DNA from 2 places in the Pseudomonas sp. LRF_L74 genome. Region 2 is predicted to be linked to the other one. Evidence: riboswitches for the same ligand, from Rfam matches in the RefSeq annotation. Region 2 holds a riboswitch; the other holds the start of a gene.
What was found. A riboswitch is a leader RNA that binds a small molecule or an ion and turns the genes downstream of it on or off. The one in region 2 is predicted to bind cobalamin.
Positions count from the first base shown of each region.

Region 1: it holds a riboswitch for cobalamin, as region 2 does, so the genes downstream of both, cobW (cobalamin biosynthesis protein CobW) here and ACSZPK_RS14900 (TonB-dependent receptor) in region 2, are expected to answer to the same signal.

Region 1 is NZ_CBFFRH010000002.1:344,611-355,120, forward strand. Features, by position in the region: partial or broken gene ACSZPK_RS06475 (methyl-accepting chemotaxis protein) at 1-387, shown strand, start outside; gene ACSZPK_RS06480 (ATP-binding cassette domain-containing protein) at 415-732, opposite strand; gene ACSZPK_RS06485 (carbonic anhydrase) at 1,096-1,836, shown strand; gene ACSZPK_RS06490 (SulP family inorganic anion transporter) at 1,911-3,425, shown strand; gene cobN (cobaltochelatase subunit CobN) at 3,492-7,223, opposite strand; gene cobW (cobalamin biosynthesis protein CobW) at 7,236-8,285, opposite strand; cobalamin riboswitch at 8,384-8,571, opposite strand; cobalamin riboswitch at 8,643-8,845, shown strand; gene ACSZPK_RS06505 (CbtB domain-containing protein) at 8,925-9,110, shown strand; gene ACSZPK_RS06510 (CbtA family protein) at 9,126-9,830, shown strand; gene ACSZPK_RS06515 (cobalamin biosynthesis protein) at 9,830-10,237, shown strand; gene cobM (precorrin-4 C(11)-methyltransferase) at 10,276-10,510, shown strand, end outside.
Region 2 is NZ_CBFFRH010000005.1:281,407-291,916, forward strand. Features, by position in the region: gene ACSZPK_RS14870 (pentapeptide repeat-containing protein) at 1-185, shown strand, start outside; gene ACSZPK_RS14875 (hypothetical protein) at 310-537, shown strand; gene ACSZPK_RS14880 (AIM24 family protein) at 543-1,361, opposite strand; gene ACSZPK_RS14885 (FecCD family ABC transporter permease) at 1,397-2,419, opposite strand; gene ACSZPK_RS14890 (ABC transporter substrate-binding protein) at 2,416-3,369, opposite strand; gene ACSZPK_RS14895 (ABC transporter ATP-binding protein) at 3,372-4,142, opposite strand; gene ACSZPK_RS14900 (TonB-dependent receptor) at 4,152-6,269, opposite strand; cobalamin riboswitch at 6,524-6,728, opposite strand; gene ACSZPK_RS14905 (TonB-dependent receptor) at 6,862-8,898, shown strand; partial or broken gene ACSZPK_RS14910 (FCD domain-containing protein) at 8,947-9,359, opposite strand; gene ACSZPK_RS14915 (2Fe-2S iron-sulfur cluster-binding protein) at 9,690-9,923, shown strand; gene ACSZPK_RS14920 (DUF3237 domain-containing protein) at 9,936-10,289, opposite strand.

The sequences.
Region 1 (10,510 bases), on a different contig from region 2:
CGCGCGCTGGCCAGGCGAACCCAGCAATCGACCGCCGAGATCGAACGCCTGGTGGTGACGTTGCGCGAAGGTGTGCGTCAGTCGGTCGAACACATGCAGCGCAGTGGCGAGCTGCTGGACATGACCGTGCAGGATGCCAACCAGACCGAACAGGCGCTGAATGGAATCGCCGAGGCGGTTTCGGTGATTCATCAGATGAACCAGCAGATCGCCGCCGCCGCCGAGCAACAGACTGCGGTTGCCGAAGAGATCAATCGCAGCGTTACCAGCATCCGTGACATTGCCGACCAGTCGGCCGAGGCGATGGAGGAAACGGCCCGTTCGAGCACACAGTTGGCAGGCTTCGGCCGCGACCTGCAGGCGATGGCGGGGCATTTCCGGCTTTGAGAATGGGCGAATTACGGTGAGAACCGCTCATCGCGCCAACCCACTGGCGTCCAGCGCAACCTGTCTGCATGGCAGCGAAACCTTCTCGCTATCCAGGCCCATATGAACCAGTCGGGTTCGCGTCATTTGCTCGGTCAGGCTGGGTACACGCTGGCGTAGATGATCCAGCGCACAATCGCTGCGATCCAGGCAGGAGAGGTGCTGGTCGAGATGGGCGTGTGCCACGTCGACCCGGCATTCGCCCGAAGCGGGTTCGAGCAAGCCGGCGATCACTGCCAGCACGGTCGACTTGCCGCAGCCGTTGGGACCGCTGATCGACAATCGGAAAGAGCCGAATAGCTGCATGTCTGGCAATCGTATATCCGAGTGTGGCGGGCCTCGCCACTCTGGCTGGACGATCTTCAGGCGGTCGCCGATGCGGCCTTGCCGGAGCCGGCCTGGCCTGGCTGCCGAGCTGTATTACCGGGCTCGCGGTCGAGAACAGCGCTTGAGGTTGGCGGTGCTGTGAGAGCTTGCCTATTTCACTCACGGGGCCGGGAAGTGCTCTCTTTTAATCCGTTTACTTTGTGCGTGTATGGCGATTTAGAGCGGGTCGTTCAGTTTTGCTTAAGTTTTTCCCGGTAGCGTCGTTGGCGAAGTGACCCGTTGGTCACAGGCGTTTGGGTCGAAGTCGAGAACGTCGTCAATGCACTGAAGGGAGATTCTACGATGAGCTCAACCACTACCCGGACTGGCAAGGCCAGAGTCGCTGAACTTCATGCACGCGAACCTGAGAGCGCCGAGCGCGCGATGGGCACTATCGTCGAGGGCTTTCGCAAGTTTCGCCAGGAAGTCTTTCCCCAGCAGCAGGCGTTGTTCAAGCGCCTGGCAAACGCACAAAACCCCAGGGCGATGTTCATTACCTGCGCCGACTCGCGCATCGTTCCTGAGTTGATCACCCAGAGCGAGCCTGGCGACCTGTTCATCACCCGCAACGTCGGCAATGTCGTGCCTCCTTACGGGCAGATGAACGGCGGCGTCTCCACGGCGCTCGAATACGCCGTGATGGCGCTGGGCGTGCAGCACATCATCGTCTGCGGGCATTCTGACTGCGGGGCCATGAAGGCCGTGCTCAACCCGCAGAGTCTCGAAGGCATGCCGACGGTTAAAGCCTGGCTGCGGCATGCCGAGGTGGCGCGCAGTGTCGTGGCCGAGAACTGCGCCTGTTGCGGCCATGAGGCTTTGGGCGTGCTCACCGAGGAGAACGTGGTCGCTCAACTCGACCACTTGCGCACCCATCCTTCGGTCGCATCCCGCCTGGCCAGCGGCCAGTTGCACATCCATGGCTGGGTCTACGACATCGAGACGGCAAGTATTCGTGCCTACGACGTCAGCCACGGGGCATTCCTGCCTCTGGATGGTGACAGCCTGCCCTCGGCGACACCGGTGCCGCGCTACGCCAGCGCCTGATTCTCTGCCTCGATTGTCTCGTTCACGAGCCGGCCCTTGCGCCGGCCTGGCTTCTTTTTCAGGAGAAAACGCTCATGAGCTTTTTCCGCTCTCTACCGCGGGATGCCTTGGCGTCCGTGGTGGTTTTTCTCGTCGCGCTGCCCTTGTGCATGGGCATCGCGATCGCATCCGGGATGCCGCCCGCCAAGGGCTTGATTACCGGCATCGTCGGTGGGTTGGTCATTGGCTTTCTGGCGGGCTCGCCCTTGCAGGTCAGTGGCCCGGCCGCCGGCCTGGCTGTCCTGGTGTTCGAGTTGGTCAGGACCCATGGCATGGCGGCGCTCGGTCCGGTGCTCCTACTGGCCGGACTGATTCAATTGGTGGCCGGCGCACTGCGTCTGGGCGGCTGGTTTCGCGTCACGGCACCGGCGGTGGTGTACGGCATGCTTGCCGGTATCGGCATTCTGATCGTTCTCTCTCAACTGCATGTAATGGTGGATGCATCGCCCAAGGCATCCGGCCTGGATAATCTGCTGGCATTTCCTGCTGCCCTGTTCGATGCGTTTCGCCTGGCGGGCGAGGGATCGGCGATGGCCGCCGGCCTGATTGGCCTCGGCACGATTGCCTGCATGTGGGGGTGGGACCGCTTGCGCCCAGCCAGCCTGCGTTTTTTACCCGGGGCGCTGGTTGGCGTGACGGTGGCGACCGTCGCCAGCATCTGGCTGGCGCTGCCGGTCAAGCGGGTGCAACTACCCGATAGCCTGGGCGATGCGATCGATTGGGTCACACCGCAGTCCCTGGCCAGCCTGGCGGACCCACAACTGCTGATTGCCGCACTGGCGATGGCGTTCATCGCCAGCGCCGAAACCTTGCTTTCCGCTGCGGCCGTCGATCGGATGCACAGCGGTGTGCGTTCGAATTTCGACCGTGAACTCTCGGCCCAGGGCGTTGGCAACATGATCTGTGGTGCGCTTGGCGCGTTGCCGATGACCGGTGTGATCGTGCGCAGCTCCGCGAATGTCCAGGCCGGGGCGCGCACGCGGGTATCGACCATTCTTCACGGCGCCTGGTTGCTGGCCCTGGTGGCATTGTTGCCAGGCGTGCTGCAAAGCATTCCGGTGGCCAGCCTGGGCGGCGTGCTGGTCTACACCGGCTGCAAGCTGGTCGATCCGAAAGCGATCCGCAGCCTTGGCCGTTATGGGCGAGTCCCTCCGTTCATCTACGCCGCTACCGCGCTGTGTATCGTCTTCACCGATTTGCTGACCGGCGTTCTGATCGGATTCCTCCTGACCCTGCTGAAACTGGTGTGGAATGCATCGCGCCTGCGCTTGAGGCTGGTCAAGGTGGGTGACAAGCAGGTTGAATTGCGCATGAGCGGCTCGGCCACCTTTCTTCGGGTGCCGCAGTTGGCCAAGGTGCTGGCGGCTATCGAACCCGGCACGCGTGTGCACCTGAGTCTGGAGCGTGTCAGTTACATCGACCATGCGTGCATGGAGCTTCTGGATGATTGGGGACGCTCTGCGCAGGCGACTGGCGGTGAACTGGTCATTACCGAGCGGATCAGCTTGCGCAGGCGCGTAGAAGGGCGGCGGCGTAGCGCGCTGGCTTGAGTCGAGCATCAGGCGCTGGTCTGCCGGGCGCATCTCAACGCTGTCGTGCCGAAACGGCAACAGACCCTAGTTTTCCTCACTGTCGATCAGCAGGTTCTCCAGCGCTTCCTGGTACTCGCCAGGCTCCTGCCACAGGCCGCGCTGCTGGGCTTCGAGCAGGCGTTCGATGATGTCCTGCAAGGCGCCGGGATTATGTCGCTGGATGAAGTCACGGGTGTCCTTGTCCAGCAGGTAGGCGTCGGTGAGCAGGGCGTACTGGTGGTCGTCGACCAGTTCGCTGGTGGCGTCGAAGGCGAACAGGTAGTCGATGGTCGCGGCCAGTTCGAAGGCGCCCTTGTAGCCGTGGCGCTTCATGCCCTCGATCCACTTGGGATTGGCGGCACGGGCGCGGACCACGCGGGCCAGTTCCTGCTTCAGGGTACGGATGCGCGGGGTGTCCGGCTGGCTGTTGTCGCCGTGGTAACTGGCGACCTTGCCGCCGCGCAGGGTCTCGACCGCCGCCAGCATGCCGCCCTGGAACTGGTAGTAGTCGTTGGAGTCGAGGATGTCGTGCTCGCGGTTGTCCTGGTTGTGCAGCACCGCCTGCAAGTGCTGCAGACGCTCGGCGAACTGCGCGCGGGCCGGCGCACCTTCGACGCCCTGGCCATAGGCGTAGCCGCCCCAGTTCAGGTACACCTCGGCCAGGTCGGCGCGGCTTTCCCATAGACGCTCCTCGATGGCGTTCTGCACCCCGGCGCCATACGCGCCGGGTTTGGAGCCGAAAATGCGCCAGCCAGCCTGGCGTCGGGCCTCCTGCTCGGTCATGCCGTTGTCTTGCAGTGTCAGCGATTCCTGCCAGACCCGTGCGGACAGCGGATTCATGTCTTCCGGTTCGTCCAGGTCGATGACCGCCTGGACTGCGTCGTCGAACAGGCGGATCAGGTTGGCGAAGGCGTCACGGAAGAAGCCGGAGACGCGCAGGGTCACGTCCACGCGCGGGCGGCCAAGCTGTTCCAGCTGCAACACCTCGAAGCGCTCGACCCGCTGGCTGCCGGCCTGCCACACCGGGCGTACGCCCAGCAACGCCATGGCCTGGGCAATGTCGTCGCCGCCGGTGCGCATGGTTGCCGTGCCCCACACCGAGAGGCCGAGGCGGCGCAAATGGTCGCCTTCGTCCTGCAAGTGACGCTCGAGCAAGCGGTCGGCAGCCTGCACGCCGAGGCGCCAGGCGGTGGGCGTGGGCAGGTTGCGCACGTCTACGGAGAAGAAGTTGCGCCCGGTGGGCAGCACGTCCAGGCGACCGCGGCTTGGCGCGCCGCTGGGGCCGGAGGGCACGAAACGGCCGTCGAGGGCGGCGAGCAGGCCGTGCATTTCGGCGCTGCCGCAGGCGTCGAGCAGCGGCGCGATATGGTTGCGCAGGCTGTGCAGGACGACTTCGCTGGCGGCACCGGATTTGCAATCCGCTGCATCGATCAAGCTGAGGCCAAGCAGTTCGAGACGCTCGCGGGTATCGCCGGCGCTGCGCCAGGGTTCGTCGCTCAGGCTCGCCAGAACCTCTGGGCGCGGGCCAGACCAGGCCGCCGCCATCTCGCAGTCGAGCGGATCGAAGTCCAACTCCAGATCACGCGCCAGGGCACGCAGCAGGCTGGCATTGCCGCCCTGGCCATCGCCACGGGGAATACGCAGCAAGGCGAGCAGGGTGTCGCGACGCAGTTGCCCGGTCGGCGATTCACCGAAGACATGCAGGCCATCGCGAATCTGCGACTCCTTGAGGTCGCACAGGTAGGCATCCAGTTGCGGCAGCCAGCTTTCGGGGTCGTCGTTGAGTTGCAGGCCGAGTTCGCGATCCAGGCTGGCTTCGCGCACCTTCTGCAGAATCTCGCCGCGCAGTTCGGCGGCGCGGCGCAGGTCGAGCTGGCTGGCTTCGTAGTATTCGTCGGCCAGGCGCTCCAGGTCGCGCAGCGGGCCGTAGCTTTCGGCGCGGGTCAGCGGTGGCATCAGGTGGTCGATGATCACCGCCTGGGTACGACGCTTGGCCTGGGCGCCTTCGCCGGGGTCGTTGACGATGAACGGGTAGATGTTCGGCAACGCACCGAGGATCGCCGTCGGCCAGCAGCGTTCCGACAGGCCGACACTCTTGCCCGGCAGCCATTCCAGGTTGCCGTGCTTGCCGACGTGGATCAGTGCGTCGGCCTGGTAGATGTGGCGCAGCCAGAAGTAGAAGGCCAGGTAACCGTGGGGCGGCACCAGGTCCGGATCGTGATACACCGCTGCGGCATCGACTTGATATCCGCGTGCCGGCTGGATGCCGATGAAGGTCAGGCCGAAACGCAGGCCGGCGATCATCAGCCGGCCGCTACGGAACATCGGATCGTTGTGCGGCGTGCCCCAGCGTTCCAGCACCGCCTGGCGATTGGCTTCGGGCAGCGACTCGAAAAAGCGCTGGTAGTCGTCCAGCGCCAGGCTCTGGGCGCAGGGCCGCAGGTCGAGATTGTCGAGGTCGTTGGTCACGCCGCCGAGCAATTGCTGGATCAGCGCGGTACCGCTGTTCGGCAGGTCCGCGACGGGATAACCCTGGTCTTCGAGGGCCCGGAGGATATTCAGCGCCGCTGCCGGCGTGTCCAGGCCGACACCGTTGCCGATGCGACCGTCGCGGGTCGGGTAGTTGGCGAGGACCAGGCCGACACGCTTGTCCATTACCGGCTTGCGTTGCAGCTCGCACCAGCGCCGCGCCAGTTCGGCGACGAAATCCATGCCCGGCAGGTGCGGGCGGTAGCAGACCACATCGCTCTGGCTGCGCTCGCTGCGCCAGGCCAGGCCCTTGAAGCTGATCGGCCGGGTGATCAGGCGGCCGTCCAGTTCCGGCAGGGCGATGTGCATCGCCAGGTCACGCGGGCCGAGGCCCTGGGCGTTGCCTTGCCATTGTTCTTCGCTGTCGAGTGCGCACAGCGCCTGTAGCACCGGGATGTCGCGGCGGAACGGGCGCTCCTGCGGCGCTTCCGGGTTGGATTGGGCGAAGCCGGTGGTATTGAGGATCGCCCCGGCGCCGGCCTCGTCCAGCCAATCTTCGACCTGGGCCAGGCATGCCGCCTCCTTGAGGCTGGCCACGGCGATTGGCAGCGGGTTGAGGCCCTGGGCCTGCAAGCGCTGGCAGAACGTATCGACGAACGCGGTGTTCGCCGCCTGTACGTGGGTGCGATAGAACAGCAGGGCGGCGACCGGCGCATCGGGCTGCCAGTCGGCGCGCCAGTCATCCAGCGAGGCGTTGCTTTTATCAGGATGGTAAAGGCCGACGCGGGGCAGGGCATGTGGTGCTTGCCAGGTGTAGTCGCGCTCCAGGTAGCGATTGGCGATGCACTGGAAAAACTGCCGGGCGTTGTCCACGCCGCCTTGGCGCAGATACTGCCACAGGCGTTCGGCATCCTCGGCAGCGACGTTGCCCAGGTTGGTCAATTCGGGATCTGGCTGGTCGTCACCGGGCACCAGTATCAGCGTTGCCCCGGCTTTGCTCAGCTCGACCAGGCGCTCGATACCGTAGCGCCAATAACTGACGCCGCCATGCACCGAGATGAGGATGACCTTGGCGTGCTTGAGCACCTGTTCGACGTAGAAGTCCACCGAGGCGTGGTTACCCAGTTGCGCCGGGCTGGCCAGGCGCAGCGTCGGGTAGTCCTCGGGCAGATGGCGCGCCACCTCGGCCAGCAGCGACAGGTGCGAGTCGCCGGTGCAGAGGATCACCAATTCGGCCGGGGTCTGGCCGAGGTCGGCGATGCTGTCGGCCGGCAGTTGCTGGCCGGGCTGGGTGCGCAGGAGGTGCATGATTTGCCGTGCTTACGCCAGTGCGGCCTTCAGCTCGGCCGCGATGGCGCTGTGATCCAGTTCCTGGCCAATCACGATCAGGCGGGTAACCCGAGGCTCCTCGGCTTTCCAGGCTCGGTCGAAATGCTTGTCGAAGCGTTGGCCAACACCCTGCAGCAGCAGGCGCATAGGCTTGCCGGGGATCGCCGCAAAGCCCTTGATACGCAGGATGCCGTGCTTGGCCACTGCGCCTTTCAGGGCTGTCAGCAAGCGTGCTTCGTCAGCCTCTGGCAGCGCGACCGGGAAGGAGTCGAACTCGTCGTGGTCGTGGTCGTCCTCTTCTTCATCGTGGTGGGTCTTGCGCCCGTCGATGTGCAACTCGGTCTCGCTGTTCAGGCCCAGCAACACGTTCAGCGGCAGGGAACCGCTGTGTGCTTCGATGACCTTGACCGCTGGCGGCAGTTCTTCGGCCACTTCGGCGCGCACCGTCGCCAGGGCCTCGGCGTCGAGCAGGTCGGCCTTGTTGAGGATGACCAGGTCGGCGCTGGCGAGTTGGTCGGCGAACAGTTCGTGCAGTGGCGATTCGTGGTCGAGGTTGGGGTCCAGCTTGCGCTGGGCATCGACCTGGTCGGGGAAGGCGGCGAAGGTGCCGGCGGCCACGGCCGGGCTGTCGACCACGGTGATCACTGCGTCGACGGTGCAGGCGTTGCGGATTTCCGGCCAGTTGAAGGCTTGCACCAAGGGCTTGGGCAAGGCCAGGCCGCTGGTTTCGATGAGGATGTGGTCGAGGTCGCCGCGCCGGGCCACGAGTTCGCGCATCACCGGGAAGAACTCTTCCTGCACGGTGCAACACAGGCAACCGTTGGCCAGTTCGAAGACGCGGCCGTTGGCTTCTTCCTCGGTGCAGCCGATGGCGCACTGCTTGAGGATTTCACCATCGATACCCAACTCGCCGAACTCGTTGACGATCACCGCGATGCGCCGGCCTTCGGCGTGCTCCAGCATGTGGCGCAGCAGCGTGGTCTTACCGGCACCGAGGAAGCCGGTGACGATGGTGACGGGGAGTTTGGCGAGCGTTTTCATGGAGAGCCCTGCGTCTGAGTGAGCGGCGAGCGGGCAACAGGATGGCAGGCACCAGAATCGGCTGGCGACCAGGCATCACCGGATCACCCCGCCCGGTTATCGAAAGCGTTGACGAGGCAGGTCTCCTGGCTCACGACCGGCGTTTGCCGCCGACCCTTCGCCTTCCCGCGTCAGCGCAGTGGCAATTGAAAGGGCTTCGGTCGTTCACAGTTGCGGGGGCAGCCACGGCTTGCCGTGTTCCCTCTTAGCTCCACCTGCGTGGAGAACCTCGAAAGAGCGCAAGGCTACGTATGGCCTGGCGCGGGGTCAATCTTCGCGCGCTTGGCAACATGTTGACGCAAAGCGGGCTTCGTGGTGTCCTAGCGCGACTTTTCAGGTGCTTCGCGTCGTCGCGCGAAGTGAAACGGGAAGCCGGTTCGAGTCCGGCGCTGCCCCCGCAACGGTAAGCGAATGTCCGGGATCGTCGTGACCACTGCATCGTTCGATGTGGGAAGGTCGATCCCCGCTGCACTCAGGCAGCCATCGCAAGCCCGGAGACCGGCCTGAATATCCAGTTTGGCAACCCGCGGTGGGCGGGCACGCGCCGGCGCCTTTATCGTGCTGTGCTCTTCCATCGCCCATGAATAGAAGGCTCGCACCATGTCCAGCAGCACCGTATCGGCTTCGGCATCCCTTCCGCTTCCCCTGTCGCAGCGCCTGGCTGCGGCATCGCTCAGCGTGGTATTCGGCGCTGCGCTGATCTTCTTTGCCGGCTTCTCCCATGTCGAAGCCGTGCATAACGCGGCCCACGACACTCGTCACAGCTCGGCATTTCCCTGCCACTGATCGAGAATCCAGCGCATGATCAAGCGTATCGCCCAGACGGCAGGCTTTTCCGGCCTGCTTGCCGCCATCGTGCTGACCCTGCTGCAAAGCCTGTGGGTCACGCCGTTGATTCTCGAAGCCGAAACCTACGAAAACGCCGAACCTGCCGCCGAGGCGATGGCCGAGCACAGCCATGAGGCTGGCGCCGCTGCCCACGAGCACAGTCACGATGGCGAGGCCTGGTCGCCGCAAGATGGCTGGCAGCGCCTGCTCTCCACGGGCCTGGCCAATCTGGTGGTGGCTGTCGGTTTCGCTCTGATGCTGGCTGGCCTGTTCACCCTGCGTGCGCCGGGCAAGACCTGGCAGGGCCTGCTCTGGGGCCTGGCCGGTTTCGCCACCTTCGTGCTGGCGCCGACCTCGGGCCTGCCACCGGAACTGCCGGGCACCGCTGCCGCCGACCTGCTGCTGCGCCAATACTGGTGGGTCGGCACGGCAGTGGCCACGGCTGCCGGTCTGGGGCTGATCGCCTTCTCGCGCAACTGGCTGCTGCGCATTCTCGGTGTCGTGCTATTGGCCATCCCGCACCTGATCGGCGCGCCGCAACCCGAGGTCCATGAAAGCCTGGCGCCGGAGTCGCTGGAGCAGCGCTTCATCATCGCCTCGCTGGTCACCAATGCGCTATTCTGGTCCGCCCTGGGCCTGGCAGCCGCCTGGTTCTACGGGCGTGGCCGCAACGCCTGATGCCTGGGCGCTCGCTGATCGTCGCCGGCCTTGGTTGCCGGCGCGATTGCCCGGCGGATGCGCTGCATGATCTGCTCTTGAGCGTCCTTGCCGATCAGGATTTGCAGGCGACCGATCTCTCCGCCCTGGCCAGTAGTGCCAACAAAACCGATGAGCGTGGTATCCGCGAGTTGGGCGAGCGACTTGGCCTGCCTGTCTTCTATCTGGCTGCCGAGCAGCTTGCGTCGTACCAGGCTGGCCTCAGCGACTCGTCCGATCTGGTTCGACAGGTCAGCGGCAGTGCTGGCGTCGCCGAGGCCTGCGCATTGGCCCAGGCGGAAATAGCGAGCGGTGCGCCTGCCCGGCTGCTGGTCGGGAAACGCAAGAACGCCCAGGCAACCGTGGCACTGGCGATCTCGCTCTTGTAGCTTCATCGGCCCACGAGCCTGTTCTTCATGGAAGTCTTATGACCGTCTACTTCATCGGTGCCGGCCCTGGCGATCCCGAGTTGATCACCGTCAAGGGCCAGCGTTTGATCCGTTCCTGTCCGGTGATTCTCTATGCCGGCTCGTTGGTGCCCGAGGCCGTATTGCAAGGACATTCGGCCGAGCGGGTGGTGAATACCGCCGAGCTCAATCTGTTGCAGATCGTCGCCTTGCTCCAGGCTGCCCATGAGCAGGGCCAGGACGTCGCGCGGGTGC
Region 2 (10,510 bases):
TGTTCGTCGACGGTGGTAGCCTGTCGCTGGCACGGGTCAACGACGCCCGCTTCGATGAAGCAGACCTGCGCGAGGCCAGCCTCGATGGCTTGCGCCTGGTCGATGCAAAACTGTTCAAGGGCGCGATCATTTCCAAGGCCCAGGCCGCCATGTTACTGGCCGGCCTGGGGCTGACCGTACGCTGAAACCAACCACAGTTGTAAGAAAAGTGCCTAGCGACACGTTTACACTGTCCAAGCTTTTCAGCGGCCTGGTCCGCATCACCTGCCGTCGTTTGACGGCCAGCGCATTAGGGCGACGGAGCACGCGATGGGTATCAAGAAATCTTCGGTAGAACTGAAGCGAGACCTGAAGAACACAGCCGCCAATCTGGAACGGACTGCCGGCGAAATCAGCCTGCTCGCCGAACAGATCGAAGGTGTCGATGTGGTTGCCGTGCTGCACCTGATGAATCGCCTGTACAAGGATGCCGACCAGCTCAAGGCCTATGCCGAAGAGGTCAAGGCCGGACGCATCGTGCGTAAGACGCAGGGCTGATTCGACTAGCCCCGGTTGTTGCTGCTGCCATTCGATTGCACCAGTTGCTCGACCCCGCCATACAGGCCGATACGCTGGTAGACCGGCTCGGTCGGGGCGAGGAACACGGTGCCCGGCCCGGTGAAGGTCTGTAGCAGCAGTTCACCAGACGTCACGCTCTGGAACAGCGAGCCCCCCGATTTCTCGGCACGGAAATCCACCGACGCGGTACGGGCCAGGGCGAAGTTGCCATCGACGGTGAGTTTCTCGCCTTTGTCCAGGGTGATGATCATCAGTTCCTCGACCGGCACCGGCGACTTCAAGGCGACCACGCCATGGCCTTCGATGGCGGTCTGGAACAATCCCTCGCCGCCGAACAAGGCACTGGACACCGAGCGCTGCATTTCCGCCTTGACGCTGATGCCACCGGACGCGGCGATGAACGCGCCCTTGTCGCAGATGATGCGTTCATCATCGACGTTCATCAGCAGGTAATGGCCGAAGGTCGGCTCCAGGTAGACCTCGCCGCTACCACTGATGCTCGACTGGAACATGGTCTCGCCGCTGGCCAGCCGGCGCATCACGCCAGAAACCAGGCCACCCTGCATCTTCGATTCGAGGGTCAATGCGCCCTTCATGAAGTACAACGCCCCCGGCTCGATGAGGGCCTTGTGGTCGTCGAGGGTGATGCGCAGCATCTTGGTGGTGATCTGCGCCTCGTTGAGCAGGAACACCTTTTCCGCCACGCCGAGGCTGTCCGAGCCCTTCAGGCGCGGATAGGCGACCACCTCGATCTTGATACGGTCGGTTTCAACGGAGTCGAGAACGCTCAGCGCTTGGGTCATGTCCATACATCCATGCAAAGGGAGCGGCGAGCGTATCAGCGCCGACGCAGCAGGACCATGAAAAATACCCCACCCATGACTGCCGTGACGATGCCGATGGGCAGGTCTTGCGGCGCGATCAGCGTTCGCGCCAGCACATCCACCCAGAGCAGGAACAGTGCGCCGAGCAAGGCGCTGACTGGCAGCAGGCGACGATGCTCGGCGCCGACCAGGCGCCTGGCCACGTGCGGCACCATCAGGCCGACGAAACCGATGGCCCCGGACAGCGAGACCAGCACGCCGGTGAGCAACGCGGTACTGGCGAACACCCACAGGCGCAGGCGCCGGCTGTCGAAGCCCAGGCTCAGGGCCGACTGCTCGCCCGTGAGCAAGGCATTCAGGCCACGGGCCAGGCCAAGCAGCGCCAGCAAACCGAGACTGACCGCGACAGCCGGCACGATCAGGCTCGGCCAGCGCGCCGAGCCCAGGCCGCCGAGCATCCAGAACAGCACCGAACTGCTGGCGTGCTGATCGCCGAGGTAGAGCAACAGGTTGGCCAGTGCCATCGTCACGAACGACACCGACACACCGCTCAGCAGCAGCCGGTCGCTTTCCAGCCTGCCGCCCTGCTGGGCGATGGCGAGGACCAGCAGCATGCTGCCCAGGGCGCCGATGAACGCCGCCAACGGCAAACTCAGCAGGCCGGCGAAAGACCCGAGGTAGAGGACCACCAGCACGGCGCCCAGGGCGGCGCCGGAACTGACGCCAAGCAAGTGCGGATCGGCCAGCGGATTGCGCGTCACGGCCTGTAACGCGGTGCCGACCAAGGCCAGTCCCGCGCCGACCAAGACCGCGAGCAGCACGCGCGGGGCGCGGATGGTCCAGACGATGCGCTCGTGTCCCCTGCTCCACTCGCCGCCGACCTGCAAGCCCAGGTGCTGGCCAACGATTGCCCAGACCTCGTGCAAGGGAATCCGCGCGGGGCCGAAGCCCAATGACGCCAGGCAGGAAAACAGCACGGCGAGCGCCAATCCGAGCAGCAACCAGCGATAGGCCCCGGCGCCCCTGAAAAACCTCATCGCCCGGCTCCGTACAGGGTCGGATGCAGTGCCCTGGCCAGGGTCTCTACCGCCTCGGCGTTGTCCAGCGAAGGCACCACCTGCAGGTAGGACAGGACCACGAAACGCCGCTCACGGATCGCCGCCATCGACTGCAAGGCCGGATCGTCCAGCAGGAAGTCACGCTTCTGCTGCCAGGTCTGTGCACCGTAATCGACGATCACGATCACCTGCGGGTCGCGCTCGACCACGCTTTCCCAATTGGCCTGGGTCCAACTGGCGGGAATGTCCGCCATCACGTTGCGCCCGCCCGCGGCCTCGATCAGCGCCTGTGGCATGCCCAGGCGGCCGGAGGTAAAGGGACGGTCCTCACCGCTGTCATAGAGGAACACCCGGGGCCGAGGCTGGCCGCCTACCCGTGCGCGGACGTGTTCGATGCGCCCGCGCAAGCCTTCGACCAGTTCGGCGGCGCGAGTCTCTACCGAAAAGATCCGGCCCAGGTTAGTCAGGTCCTGGTAGAGGCCTTCCAGGCTCGCCTGCCGCTGCGTTTGCACGTGGGAGCAGGACTCGCTCAACTCGTAGACCTGGACCCCCAGCGGCGCCAGGGTCTGCGGGGTGACCGGGCCGCCAACGTGCATGCCGTAGTTCCAGCCCGCAAAAAAGAAATCGGCATCGGCGTCCAGCAGGTTCTCCACCGAGGCATAACGGCTGGCCAGTTCCGGCAGGCCGTCGAGGGCCTGGCGCAAGCCGGGGTCGAGGGTTTTCCAGCCACTGATACCGGTATAGCCGACCATGCGCTCGCGCAAACCGAGGCCGATCAGCATGGCGGTCATGTTGATGTCATGGCTGACAGCGCGTTGCGGCGCCTGGGTGAAGGTCACCTCGCGCGCGCAACTGTGCAGCGTCAGGGGATAGTCGCCGGCGAGCGCCGAAAGCGGCAGCCAGGCGAGGATCAGCAGGCGTTTGTACATGGTCAGACGATCCAGGTGATGCGCGGGTGGCCCGCCAGGGGGTGACGATCGACCAGCGCTCGCACACCGAAGACGTGCAGCAGCAGTTCAGCGTTCAGCACTTGCTCTGGCGAGCCTTCGGCGACGAGGCGGCCATTGGCGAGCACGTACAAGCGATCACAGAACGCCGCCGCCAGGTTGAGATCATGGAAGCTGGCCAGGGTCGAGACAGGCAGGCTGCGCAAATGGCGCAGCAGCTCGATCTGGTAGCGCGGGTCCAGGTGATTGGTCGGCTCGTCGAGAATCAACAGCCGCGGTTGCTGGACCAGGGCACGAGCCAACAGTGCACGCTGCTTTTCACCGCCGGACAGGTCGAGAAAATCCGCATCGGCCAGCGCGAGCATGCCCACCTCCTGCAAGGACCGCTCGATCAGCCCGGCTTCCTCATGGCGTTCGCCTTCGAACAGCCCTTGGTGCGGCGTGCGGCCCATGGCGACCACATCCCGTACGCTCAGGCCGAGCAGCTCCGGGAACTCCTGGAGAACCACCGCGACATGCTGCGCACTCCAGCGCGCACTGCGTTGCCAGAGCGCTTCGCCTGCCAGACTGATGCTACCGCGCTCGGGGCGATTGGCCCGATAGGCACAGCGCAACAGGCTGGTCTTGCCGCTGCCGTTGGGACCGATCAGGCCAACGAACTCGCCCTCCTCGACCCGCAGCGCGATGTCTTGCAGGCTCCAGTGACGAGCGCCATGCGGCGACCAGTCCAGCCCTTCGATCTGCAACAGCGGCACGGCGGGCACTCAGAACCGGTAATCGGCGGTGACGAAGAACGAGCGCGGCTCGCCGAGCATCCATTGCAGCCCATCGCTGCTGGCACTGGTGGCGTACTGGCGGTCGAACAGGTTGTTCAGTTGCAGGCCCAGGGTCAGGTCCGGCCGCAGGTGCCAGTCGAAATTGGCATCGACCACCGTGTAGCCCGGCACGCTGTGCTGGTTGGCGTTGTCGGTGTAGCGCGAATCGACATAGCGCAGGCCCGCCCCCGCTTCGAAGCGTTCGGCGAAGGCTTTGCTCAGCCACAGGTTGGCGTCCCGGCGCGGCACGTCGAGCGGACGATTGCCGCTGTAATCGTTGCCGCCATTCTGGAACTCATCGTACTCGGCCCGCACCAGCGCGGCATTGGCCGACAGGCGCACCTCGTAAGGCAGGGTCAGTTCCAGACTGGCCTCGATGCCATCCGAGGATTGCTGGCCGATTTGCTGCTGTATGTTTGAGTTCTCCGGGTCAGCGCTGAGCAGCTTCTTCTTGACGATATGGTAGGCGGCCAGGGTCCACTCCCCACGCCCATCGAGCAGCAGTTGCTTGATACCGACCTCCGTCTGCCTGGCCTTGGTCAGGTCCCAGGTCTGCTGCGTCGCGCTGAGGGTCAGCAGGTTGCTCACACCCTCGGTGCTGGTGGCGTGCTGGGCGTAGAGCGACAGGTTCTCGCTGAGCGCGAAGACCAGGCCGGCGCGCCAGTTGTAGCCGGTCAGGCTGCGGTCGCTGCGGCTGTCGCTGGCGATGTCGGTACGATCCAGGTGCACCTGGTCGCGGCGCACGCCGATGACCAGCGATAAGCGTTCGCTGAGCCGGGTGCGGTTCTCGGCGAACAACGAGAATTGGCGCGCCTTGCTGCTGTCGCGCGAGCGATAGGGATCGTTGCTCAGGTAGCCACCGCCGCCGGACTGGCCGAGCGGAACCAGGTCGGTTGCGGTGTTGCCGAAGTCATGCTTGCGCAGGAAGCGGATCGAGTTGTAGTCGGCACCGACCACCGTACGGCTGTCGAGGCCGAACAGCGTGTGCTCGAAGGTGAGGCTCTGGCGATCGCCAACCTGCTCCTGGGCATGCAGGATGCGGATGAAGTCGCTGCGCTCGACCAGGCCGCCCGACTGCCAGCGATAGCTCTCGGCATTGCGCCAGCTGCGCTGGGTCTTCATGTAGTACAGCTGGTTGCTGGCACTGATGCTGTCGCTGATGCGCCAATCCGTGGTCAGGCGCGTCGACTGATCGTTGTAGTGCAGCACCGCATCGTCGACGTTGTAGTTCTTGTCGCGCAGGCTTTCCCGGTAATGACCGTTGACCAGCGGCGTGCCCTGGTATTGCTGCGGCTTCTGGTCGGCATTGTCATGGGCCAGGGTGAAGCTCAGGTCGGCGTTGGCCTGCCAGCGCAGCGCCGCGCTTACCGCCAGGCTTTTCGAGTCGCCGCGATCGACCCAGCCGTTGCTGGCCTGCTGGTTGAGGTTGAAGCGGTAGCTCAGGCTGTCGCTCAGCGAGCCGCCGCTGTCCAGCGCCGCCTGCTGACGGTCATCGGAGCCATAGCCCAGGCGCAGATGATTGCGGATCTCGCCCTCGAACGGTTTCTTCGGCACGACGTTGACCACCGCGCCGGTGGCGCCCTCGCCGTACAGCACGGAGGCCGGGCCGCGCAACACATCGATGCGCTCCACGGACCAGGTATCGACCGGAAAGGTCACGGTGCCGTTACCGACATACAGCCGCGTACCGTCGTACAACTGCATGATCGAGGAATGCCCGGTAAAGCCACGGGCCGACAAGGCGGTGCCGCCGTTGCCGGGTGAGCCGACGAAGGTGATGCCCGGCGAACGCGTCACCGCGTCCTGCACGGTGAGGTTGTTGCGCTCGTCGATCTGTTCACGCGCCAGGCTGCTGGTGCTGGCTGGAGTCTGCAGCGGGGTCAGGTCAAGGCGCGAGCCCGCGGGCAGTGGCGTATCGAGTGTCGGCTGGGGCGCCTCATGGGTCGTTTCGGTAATGGCCGTGGACGGCAGGGCCAGGGAATCGGCGGCCTGGGCCGGCGCAGCCAGCAGCAGGCACGGTGCCAGGCTGGCACCGGACAGGACAACGAACAGGGAATTACGGGACATGTCGTTCCAACTCGCAACAGGAATGAATGAATCCCGGAGGGAACAACGCATGAGGCATCGCGGGCGCACTTCGCCCACGGAAACCGGCCTGCGCCCGCCCACCGCGGGTTTGCCAAACGATGTTTCACAGACTGCGTGAAAACGTAGCGAGCGAAGGTCAGGCAAGACAAAAAACGGCGAAAAAGCGCAGTTTACGAGCTGTAAATGAGCATTTTGAGCCGGTTTTTAACGCCGCATGACCGAGCGCAGTAGTTTTTGCACAGTCTGCTCAGGCCGGTCTCCGGGCTTGCGAGGGTCGTGAAGCATTCACCTTCCCATGCCGTGGCACAGTGGTCTGTCGAATGCGTCGCTCGCTTACCGTTGCGGGGGCAGCACCGGACTTGCCATGGAAATGGCGCACCGGTTTCCCGTTTCACCCCATGCACGGCGGCATGAGGCACCTGAAACAGGCGCGCATCTGACCATCGAACCCTCTACGCGTCAATCTCCGTCGTCTCGGCGGCGCCGCCGAAGCGAACCCGCTGAAGAATCTGTGGACTGTAAATTGATATGTTGTAACATTGCAATTCCACTTTCCCAGGAACACCTTCCGATGTCCGTTCGACTCCTATCCAGGCTGACGCCGCTCGCCGCCGCGCTGCTCATGGCCAACAGTGCATTGGCCGACCAACCCCTGACGCTCGATCAGCAGGTGATCACCGCCAACCCGCTGAAAAGCCAAACCCTCGCCTCGCCGACCAGCGTGGTCGAGGGCGATGACCTGACCCTGCGCGAGTCGGCGCAGTTGGGCGAGACCCTGAAGAACCTGCCGGGCGTGTCTTCCACCTATTTCGGCCCGGTCGCCAGCCGCCCGGTGATCCGTGGTTTCGATGGCGACCGTATCCGCGTCCTGCGCAACGGTGTCGGTGCCCTGGATGCCTCGTCGCTGTCCTATGACCACGCGGTGCCCTACGACTCGGCCAACGCCGAGCGCATCGAAGTGGTACGCGGCCCGGCCGCCCTGCTCTATGGCGGCAGCGCCGTCGGCGGCGTGGTGAATACCTTCGACAACCGCATCCCGACCGAGCCGGTCGAGGGTGTGCATGGCGGTGGCGAACTGCGCTATGGCGGCGCCGACACCAATCGCAGCGCCGCCGGCAAGCTGGAGGCTGGCGACGGCAATTTCGCGCTGCACGTAGACGCCAACTCGCGCCAGTTCAACGACACGCGCATCCCCGGCTACGCCCATTCCAGCGAGCAGCGCGCCATCGACGGCGACACCGACAAGCATCGGGTCGGCAACAGCGACGGTCGCCAGGACGGTGGCGCTATCGGTGGTGCCTACCACTGGGACCATGGCTACGTCGGCCTGTCCTACGACGAATACGATGGCAACTACGGCTCACCGGCCGAAGACTCGGTGCGCATCGACATGGAGCAACGCCATTCCGCCATGGCGGCCGAAATCCGTGACCTGCAAGGCCCGTTCAGCTCGGTGAAGCTGGACGTCGGCCACACCACCTACGAGCACCGCGAAATCGAGGACGGCGAGGTCGGCACCACGTTCAAGAACGAGGGCTACGAAGCCCGCGTCGAAGCGCGTCACAAGCCCATCGGCCCGGTCGAAGGCGTGGTCGGCGTGCAGGTCGCCAGCAGCCAGTTCCAGGCCCTCGGCGAAGAAGCCTTCGTGCCGCAGACCGACACCGACAGCACCGCCCTCTTCGCCCTGGAGAGCTGGCAGGCCAGCGAGCGCTTGAACCTGACCCTGGGCGGGCGCCTGGAACACACCAAGCTGAGCCCGGATGCCGAAGGCAACGAGCGTTTCGAGGGCACCGACGAAAAACACAGTTTCACCGCCGGCAGCCTGTCGTTCGGCTCGATCTACACGCTGACCGATATCTGGTCGCTGGCCGGCACCCTGAGCTACACCGAGCGCGCGCCAACCTTCTACGAGCTGTACGCCAACGGCCCGCACGAGGCGACCGGCACCTATGAAGTGGGCGACGCCAACGCCGAGAAGGAAAAATCCTGGTCCACCGACCTGGCCCTGCGCTTCGACAACGGCACCCACAAGGGCAGCGTCGGCGTGTTCTACAGCCGTTTCTCCAACTACATCGGCCTGCTCGGCAGCGGTCGCTACCTGGATGAAGACGGCCAGGAAGTCGCCGCCGGCGATGACGAAGCCCTGCCCGAATACCTGTACAGCGGCGTAAAAGCCGAGTTCTGGGGTGTCGAGGCGCAGGATCTCTGGCGCCTGGCGCAGACCCCCTACGGCGATTTCGCCCTGCAAAGTTCGGCGGACTACACCCGCGCCAAGAACAAGGACAATGGCCAGCCGCTGCCGCGTATCTCGCCGCTGCGCCTGAACAGCGCCCTGCTGTGGAACTACCAGAGCTGGCAGGCCAGCTTCGGCGTCGAGCACGCCAGTGCCCAGCGCCGGGTGCCCAACGAGGAGTTGTCCACCGACGGCTACACCACGCTCAACGCCAGCCTGGGTTATCGCTTCGACGTCGCCGAGAGCCAATGGCTGGCGTTCGTCAAAGGCGACAACCTGAACAACCAGACCATTCGCTACGCCAGCTCCATCCTGCGTGACGAAGTGCCTGCGGCTGGCCGCAGCATCGAGGCTGGGGTCAAGGTCGCGTTCTGACGCGAGAAAGTACCGGAGCCGTCTGACCGGCTCTGGTGTCTATTTATCTCACATCAGGATCTTGAGCCCTTCGGCGGGTCCGGCTGCCTGGGATCCAAACAGATGGGCATCGCACAAGGTTGCATTGGCGTGCTCGCGCATGATCGCTTCAGCGCGAGCGCCCTGACAGGAAAGCAATGCATCGGCCACTGCGTGATGCTGCATGTGAGCAAAATTGAAGCGGCGGTATTCCAGAACAAGGTTGTTGCGATCAACGGCCAGTGAACTCACTGAGGCGAACGGCAGATGTTCGTTGCGTGCCAGGGCCTGGGCGATTGCCGGGTTAGCGCTTTGCTCGACAATGACCTGATGAAACGCTTGTTGATGTCGTGGTACTCGGCCAGATCCTCTTCACTGACGTAGCCTTTTTCGAACAAACGGTCCCCCTGCTGCAAGCACTCCAGCAGCGTTGCCCGCGCCTGCACGACGAAGGGCGTGCATTCGATCTGCACTATTGCGCGCACTCGGTCAGCCGCGCCGCATTCAACGATTGGCTGTCCGGCGGTCCATTTACCGATCAGGTGCACTTGCACATTTCGGGGCAGCGGGCGGATATGTGTGCCGTTCTGCAAAGCACGCAGCCTGGCTGCCATCTGTATACCTGCGGGCCCGTCGAGCTCATGGAGCATGTCCTGACGTCTGCCCGTGAGCTGGGCTGGAGCGAAGAACGTTTGCACCGTGAGCACTTTGCCGCCGCACCAACGAATCATGCGACCGATACCGGCTTCGATGTACGTCTGCGCAGTTCTGGAATGATCTACTCGATACCGGCTGATCGCAGCATCACTCAGGTACTCGATGAAGCTGGCATTTGTATACCCGTTACCTGTGAACAGGAGATCTGCGGAACGTGCCTGACCGGCGTGCTGGAAGGTGAACCGGATCATCGCGACAGTTTTCTCACCACCGAGGAGCGAGTAACGAACGATCAGTTCACGCCGTGCTGCTCACGCGCGAGAAGTGCCTGTTTGGTCCTTGACCTCTGAGGCGATTGCGGGTCACATCACTCGATAACAACGCACCACAACCTCATCGGCTGCCGGGTACTGCACAAGGCCGATGAAGGTTGTGGGTACCATCCAGTCGAGGCGCCCTGCCGGTACTTGAAAACACGGCGAACAGGTACAGCGATAGTGTTCTTCAGCAATGGGCCAGATACCTTGCGCCTCCAGTTGGTTCCCCTCCTCGCTCATTACCAGCACGCCACGGTTGCGAATGTTGATGCGCTCACCTCTGTCGGTGAGCAGGCTGTAGCTGGCGTCCAGTTCGCCAACGCCATCGGGACGCAGCAGAAAGAAATCGGCCCCACCGGCCAGAACGCAGCCTTGCAGATCGCGAACCCCTCGAAGCAGCCGCCGAGAATCCGGTGGTTGTAGCGTTCGCCGCCAACGCCACGCCCTACAGCCTCGCCTGCTGCGATACGAACCCGGATGGTCATCACCCGCTCAAGCACGGGGATTGATGAGTCGTGCACACATTCCTCCACACGGCCTGACAGCCTCCAAAAGTACGACACAGAGCAACTGTCGGGCGGCACGGACGCTCGTAGGCACGCCGACAGTTATCCGTATGG